2 regions of the Terrabacter sp. P5_B1 genome follow, and region 2 is predicted to be linked to the other one. Evidence: predicted binding sites of a transcription regulator. Region 2 holds the regulator's gene; the other holds the start of a gene.
The links. The regulator Rex, encoded in region 2, represses fermentation and respiration genes when NADH is low (regulators of the CRP and FNR family bind a similar motif). The targets are predictions, from matches to a motif close to CTTGTGAANNNNTTCACAAG.
Positions count from the first base shown of each region.

Region 1: AC1DP0_RS10975 (geranylgeranyl reductase family protein) is a predicted target of Rex. The motif match lies at 1,158-1,177, and genes of this name have one in related genera.

Region 1 covers NZ_JBFULD010000128.1:1,535-4,931, forward strand. Annotated here, with positions in the region: gene AC1DP0_RS10965 (isochorismate synthase) at 1-172, opposite strand, end outside; gene AC1DP0_RS10970 (demethylmenaquinone methyltransferase) at 267-959, shown strand; gene AC1DP0_RS10975 (geranylgeranyl reductase family protein) at 1,202-2,521, shown strand; gene AC1DP0_RS10980 (NADH-quinone oxidoreductase subunit A) at 2,667-3,026, shown strand; gene AC1DP0_RS10985 (NuoB/complex I 20 kDa subunit family protein) at 3,093-3,397, shown strand, end outside.
Region 2 covers NZ_JBFULD010000080.1:6,026-9,422, reverse strand. Annotated here, with positions in the region: gene hemC (hydroxymethylbilane synthase) at 1-180, opposite strand, end outside; gene hemA (glutamyl-tRNA reductase) at 177-1,559, opposite strand; gene AC1DP0_RS08100 (redox-sensing transcriptional repressor Rex) at 1,556-2,239, opposite strand; gene AC1DP0_RS08095 (glutaredoxin family protein) at 2,383-2,658, opposite strand; gene AC1DP0_RS08090 (RNA polymerase sigma factor) at 2,831-3,397, shown strand, end outside.

The DNA of each region.
Region 1 (3,397 bases), on a different contig from region 2:
CCCACCCGACGAGGCCCTCACCACGGCGCACCCACGACAGCAGCTCGTCGTGGGGCAGGCCGGCCGGCAGGAAGGCCAGCAGGGAGTCCGCGGCCTCGAGGGGCACCGTGCGGACGACGACCGTCGGTCCCGCTGAGGGGGACGGCGCTCCAGGGGCGGGCAGCGTGGACATCGGTGGCAACTCTACGACCGAACGCCCGCGAACCTCGTCACGCCGCCGCCGGTGCCACGGACGCCACCCCTGTCGCGGGTGCGAGGATGAGCGCATGACCCGTGCGCACCTGGACAAGAAGCCGGTCGACGTCGCGTCGATGTTCGACACCGTCGCCGAGAAGTACGACGTGACCAACGACGTCCTCTCGCTCGGTCAGGACCGGCTCTGGCGCCGCGCCGTCGTCAAGGCCGTCGACGCCAAGCCGGGGGAGCGCATCCTCGACATCGCCGCGGGAACCGGCACCTCCAGCGAGCCGTGGGCGAACGAGGAGATCGAGGTCGTGCCGGCCGACTTCTCGCTCGGCATGCTCCGGGTCGGTCGCCGCCGCCGCCCCGACATGGCCTTCACGGCCGCCGATGCGATGAGCCTGCCGTTCGCCGACGAGAGCTTCGACGTCGTGACGATGAGCTTCGGTCTGCGCAACGTCGCCGACCCCGAGACCGCACTGCGCGAGTTCCTCCGCGTCACCAAGCCGGGCGGGCGCCTCCTCGTCTGCGAGTTCAGCCAGCCGGTCAACAAGGTCTTCCGCACCGTCTACTCGAACTACCTCATGCGGGCCCTCCCGCCGGTGGCCCGCCGCACGTCGAGCAACCCCGACTCCTACGTCTACCTCGCCGAGTCGATCCGGGCGTGGCCGCCGCAGGGCGAGCTGGCGCGCATCGTCGAGACCGCCGGCTGGCAGCAGGTCGGCTGGGCCAACCTCACCGGCGGCATCGTGGCGCTCCACCACGGGACCAAGCGCTGACGGCATACGACCCTCTTGCGTATGCCACGTCGCTGGCTCGCGACCACACGTGGCCTCTCGACGTGTTGGGGGCGGCAAGACGTGGCCTTTCGACGGTGGAGGAGCGGCAAGACGTGGCCTCTCGACGGTGGGGTTGTCGACAGTTAGGTATGCCTTATCTGACAAGGACGAAACCGCGGGAATAGACTCGCCGGAGAGTTCGTGAAGTTCTTCACAAGCGGTTCGGAAGCGTGCAGGGAGACATGACCAGTTCGAGCGTCGCGCCCAGCCCCTCAGGGGGCGGCGGTGCACCCGTCGAGCGGGCCGACGTCATCGTCGTCGGTGCCGGCCCGGGTGGCAGCGCGACGGCCGCCTACCTCGCGGACCACGGTCTCGACGTCGTCCTCCTCGAGAAGTCGGCGTTCCCCCGCGACAAGATCTGCGGCGACGGCCTGACGCCCCGCGCGACGAAGGAGCTCATCTCCCTCGGCGTCGACACCACCGGCTGGCAGCGCACCAAGGGCCTGCGCATCAAGGGCGGCGGCCACACGCTGCAGCTCGACTGGCCCGAGTCCGACGCCTTCCCCGGCTACGGCATGGTCCGCACCCGTGCGCAGCTCGACGAGACCCTGGCCCGCCACGCGGTGAGCCGGGGCGCCCAGCTCCACGAGCGCACGAGCGTCTCCGCTCCGGTGCGCGACGGCTCGGGTCGCGTCACCGGGGTCACGGCCAAGCGCGTCGACGAGGCGGGCCGCGCCACCGGTGAGACGGTGACCTACCGCGCCCCGGTCGTCRTCGCGAGCGACGGCGTCTCGAGCCGCCTCGCGACAGCCGTCGGTCGCCCCAAGCGCGAGGACCGCGTCATGGCCATCGCCGTGCGGGCCTACTACACGACCCCGAAGCGCGACGACTACCTCGAGAGCCACCTCGAGCTCTGGACGCGCGACGACGCCGGCAACCGCATCCTCATGCCCGGCTACGGCTGGCTCTTCCCGCTCGAGGACGGCCGCACCAACGTCGGTCTCGGCACCCTCGACACGACGTCCGCGTTCCAGAAGACGGACTTCAAGGACGTCATGCGCCGCTGGGTCGAGGACATCAATCCCGAGTGGCAGCTCGAGCACGACGAGTCGGCCGGCCCGATCCGCGGCGCCGCCCTGCCGATGGGCTTCAACCGCACGCCGCTCTACGGCGACGGTCTGCTGCTCGTCGGCGACTCCGGCGGCATGGTCAACCCCTTCAACGGCGAGGGCATCGACTACGCCCTCGAGGCCGCCCGCCTCGGCGCCGAGCTCGTCGCCCAGGCGATGGCACGCCCGAGCGACGCCGCGCGCGAGCGGGTGCTCGCGGCATACCCCAAGGTCATGAAGGACGAGCTCGGCGGCTACTTCACCCTCGGTCGCTGGTTCGCCCACGCCATCGGCAACCCCGAGGTGATGCGGCTCGCGACGAAGTACGGCCTGCCGCGCACCAAGCTCATGCCGTTGCTGCTCAAGATCATGGCCAACCTCGCCGACCCCACGAGCAAGGGCGCGAGCGACCGACTCATCACCACCCTCTCGCGACTGGCGCCCAGCGCATGAGCCACCCCTGCGCGGGCGCGAATGTGACGCCGAGCACCATCGAGACGTACGCCCCTAGGATGGGTGCGCCGCGCACCTGCGCCCCTCCCGCCCCCGCAGCCCCTGCCATGCACGCCACGCACGACCGAAAGGCACGTGACCTCGGATGAACTCCTACGTCCCGATCCTGTTCATGCTGGGGCTCGGCTTCGCGTTCGCCGCGCTGTCGGTCTTCACCTCGCTCGTCGTCGGGCCCAAGCGCTACAACCGCGCCAAGCTCGAGGCCTACGAGTGCGGCATCCAGCCGTCGCCCCAGGCGGCCGGCGGTGGGCGCGTCCCGATCAAGTACTACCTGACGGCGATGCTCTTCATCATCTTCGACATCGAGTCGGTCTTCCTCTATCCGTTCGCGGTGGCCTTCAACAAGCTGGGCCTCTTCGCGCTGGTCGAGATGGTCCTGTTCATCGTCACGGTGTTCATCGCGTACGCCTACGTGTGGCGTCGCGGCGGGCTCGAGTGGGACTGACCCCGGATGACGCCGCACCAGCGGCGCACGTCCACGGGTTTCATCAGGAAGGTTAAGGAGTAAGCAATGGGTCTCGAAGAGAAGCTCCCGTCCGGGTTCCTGCTCTCGACGGTCGAGGGCCTCGCCGGCTACATGCGCAAGGCCTCGATCTGGCCGGCCACCTTCGGCCTCGCCTGCTGCGCCATCGAGATGATGGCCGTGGGCACGCCCGACTACGACATCGCCCGGTTCGGCATGGAGCGCTTCTCGGCGACCCCGCGCCAGGCCGACCTCATGATCGTCGCGGGACGAGTGAGCCAGAAGATGGCTCCCGTCGTGCGCCAGGTCTACGACCAGATGCCCAACCCCAAGTGGGTCATCGCGATGGGCGT
Region 2 (3,397 bases):
GGCTGCGGCGAAGACGCCGGTGCCACCGATGGCGGTGAGCAGCTCACCGGACACGTCTCCCTCGGTCGTGATCTCGACGAGCTCGACCTCGTGGCCGGCCTCGCGCAGGCGGTCGGCCACCCAGCGGGACTGGGTGGTGGCGAGGGCCGAGCGGCGGGTGCCGAGGCGCAGGGCGCTCATGGCTGGGCCCGCTTGGGGGGCGTGGACACGTTGGCGACGTCCTTGGGCTCGAGGTCGAAGAGCTCACGCAGGGCCGCGGCGTAGTCGTCGCCGCTGCCCTCCATGGCGAACTCCTTGACCCGCATGGTGGGCGTGTGGAGCAGCTTCTCCACGATGCGGTGCACGGCGAGGCCGACCTCGGACCTCGTCGCCTCGTCGAGCCCGGGGAGCCGCTGGTCGAGCCGGTCCATCTCGGTCGCGACGAGGGCGGCGGCCCGCTCGCGCAGCGCGGCCACGGTCGGGGCCACGGCCTTCTCCATGCGCCGCGTCAGGTAGTCGGCCACCTCGCCCGTGACGAGCTCACGGACCCGCACGACCTGGGTCGTGTCCGCACGGCCCTCGAGGAGGAGCCCGAGGGCCTGGAGGTCCACGAGGGTGACACCCGGCACGACGTCCGGCCACGAGTCCACGGGCTCGACGTCGCGCGGGAGCGCGAGGTCGACGACGACCTGCGGACACCCCCCGCGACGGGTTGCACTCTCGGCGAGCAGGTCGGCGGTGATGACGTGTCCTACCGCCCCGGTGCAGGTGATCACGAGATCGCTCGCAGCGAGCACGTCGGTCAGCTCGGACCACGACCGGGCCACTCCGGAGGTCGCGGTGGCGAGGCGCTCGGCGCGCTCGGGGGTGCGGTTGACGATGGTGAGCGACTCGACGCCGTGGCGGCGGGCGGTCGCGGCGGCCAAGCCACTCATCCCCCCGGCTCCGACCACCGCGGTCGAGACGCCATCGAGCGGTCCCAGGACGGAGGCCGCCTCCTCGAGGGCGATCTGCACGAGCGAGACGCTGTGCTGGTCGATGTCGGTCTCGGCGTGGGCACGCTTGCCGACCCGGAGTGCAGCCTGGAAGAGCGCGTTGAGCGACTCCCCCACCTGCCCGCGGCCCTGGGCCCCGGCGAGCGCGTCGCGCATCTGCCCGAGGATCTGGGCCTCACCGACGGCCATCGAGTCGAGCCCGCAGGCCACGGTGAAGGCGTGGGCGACGGCCGCGTCGTCGTAGCGGACGTAGAGGTGGTCGGCGAGAGCCTCGGCACGGGCGGCCAGCGCATCCGCCGGCGCCCCGGGCGTCAGATCGGGGACCGGACGGGTCCGCTGCGGCTCCTCGATGCCGGCCGCGATCGCGAGCGCCTCGCCGATGGCGGCGACGGCGGGGTGGAAGGCGGGCACCGAGGCGTACACCTCGAGGCGGTTGCACGTCGAGAGCACGACGGTCTCGGTGGCCGTGGCCGATCCGAGGACCGAGGCCGCGATGGCCGCAGCTCGGTCGGGACGCTCGGAGAGCGCCTCGAGCACCGACAGCGGTGCCGTGTGGTGAGACAGCCCGATGACGAGCAGGTTCACTGGGCCACCGCCGCCGACTGGAGGTCGCCCGAGGCGAGGGACTTGCGCTGGGCGTGGAAGGCGAGGATCTGCAGCTCCGTCGAGAGGTCGACACGGCGTACGTCCACCCCGCTCGGCACGGACAGCACGGCCGGGGCGAAGTTGAGGATCGAGCTGATGCCGGCGCCGACGAGGGCGTCGCACACGGCCTGGGCGGCGGGAGCGGGCGTCGCGATGACGCCGATGGCGATCGGGTCCACGGCGTGGTGCGCGGTGAGCTCGGCGAGCGGGCGGATCGGCACCCCGACGATGCGCTCGTCGGCGAGCGCGGGGTCGTCGTCGTACAGCCCGACGATCCGGAAGCCCTTCGTGACGAAACCGGAGTAGGAGGCGAGCGCGTGTCCGAGGTTGCCCATGCCGACGATGGCCACGGGCCAGTCCTCGGTCAGGCCGAGGGCGCGTGAGATCTCGAGCGCGAGCGTCTCGACGTCGTAGCCCACGCCGCGTACGCCGTAGGAGCCGAGGTGGCTGAGGTCCTTGCGCAGCTGCGCGGAGCGCACTCCCACTTCGGCCGCGAGCTCCTCGGACGAGACCGAGAGGACGCCGTCCTCAGCGAGGCGGGAGAGCGTTCGGAGGTACTCGGGAAGCCGCGCGACGGTTGCGTCGGGGATCTCTCGACGCAGTGCTGGGTCGGCGGTCACTCTTGCTCACCGGCTCCTCTCGAACGAGGCGTTGTCCCGAACGCGGAGCACGTGGGGACCCGTTCAGGCTAGACGTTTGTGAACCCATGCACAAAGTTGACTTCGGCGGCCTACCACGGCATGGGACGCGCCGATGAGGCAGGTCACTGCAAGGCGGCGCGCAGGCGCGTCTCGTCGACCCGCCAGAAGTCGTGTCGGCGCCCGTCGACGAACGTCACGGGGATCTGCTCGGCATAGCGCCGCAGCAGCTCGGGGTCGTCCTCGACGGACTGCTCCTGCCAGGTCACGCCCAGCTCGCCGGCCACACGCTCGACGACGGTGCGTGCCTCGTCGCACAGGTGGCAGCCGGGACGTCCGAGCAGGACGATGCGAGGTGCCGGGGGCGTCAGGGAAGCCCCGGCGGGTTGGTCGCTCGACATGGCACCACTGTAGGCACGCCGACTTCGACCGGTGCGTTTCGTGCACGACGGGACGCCGCTTGGGGGGTCCCGTCCGGGGGCATAGTGAGACAGACTGTGCACGATGCACGCGAACAGGACACCAGGGCGTCGGCGCCCACCTGTCACCGCGTCGGGGACGACCCCGGCGCGAGTGCCGCTGACGCCTGTCCGCAGGGCCGCGCCGACGCTCGCGACCGCCATCCCCGCGCTCGAGATCCCCGCACTCGGACAGCTGCCGGTCCTGCCCACCTGGCGGTCGGCCTTCGACGCCGTCTGGGCGGTCCTGGCCAACGAGGGCGCCGACCGCGCCGAGCTCACCCGCCCCGCATCGGGGCCGCTCGGGTCCCGCGCCCCTCACCGCCACGTCGAGCGCGACGCGGACGAGCAGGCCCGCATCGCCGCCCTCGTGGAGCTGGCGCAGGGCGGGGACCGGGAGGCGTTCGCGCTGCTCTACGACGTCTATGTCGACACCGTCTTCCGCTACGTCCTCGTCCGCGTCGCCAACCGCGCGCTCGCCGAGGACCTCACGTCCGAGACCTTCCTGCGGGCAATGCGCCGCATCGACTCGTTCACGTGGCAGGGCAAGGACATCGCGGCCTGGTTCGTCACCATCGCGCGCAACCTCATCGCCGACCACGTGAAGTCGGCGAAGTTCCGCTTCGAGGTCGCGACCGCGGACATGCGGGACGCCGACGAGCGGGTCGACTCCCCCGACACC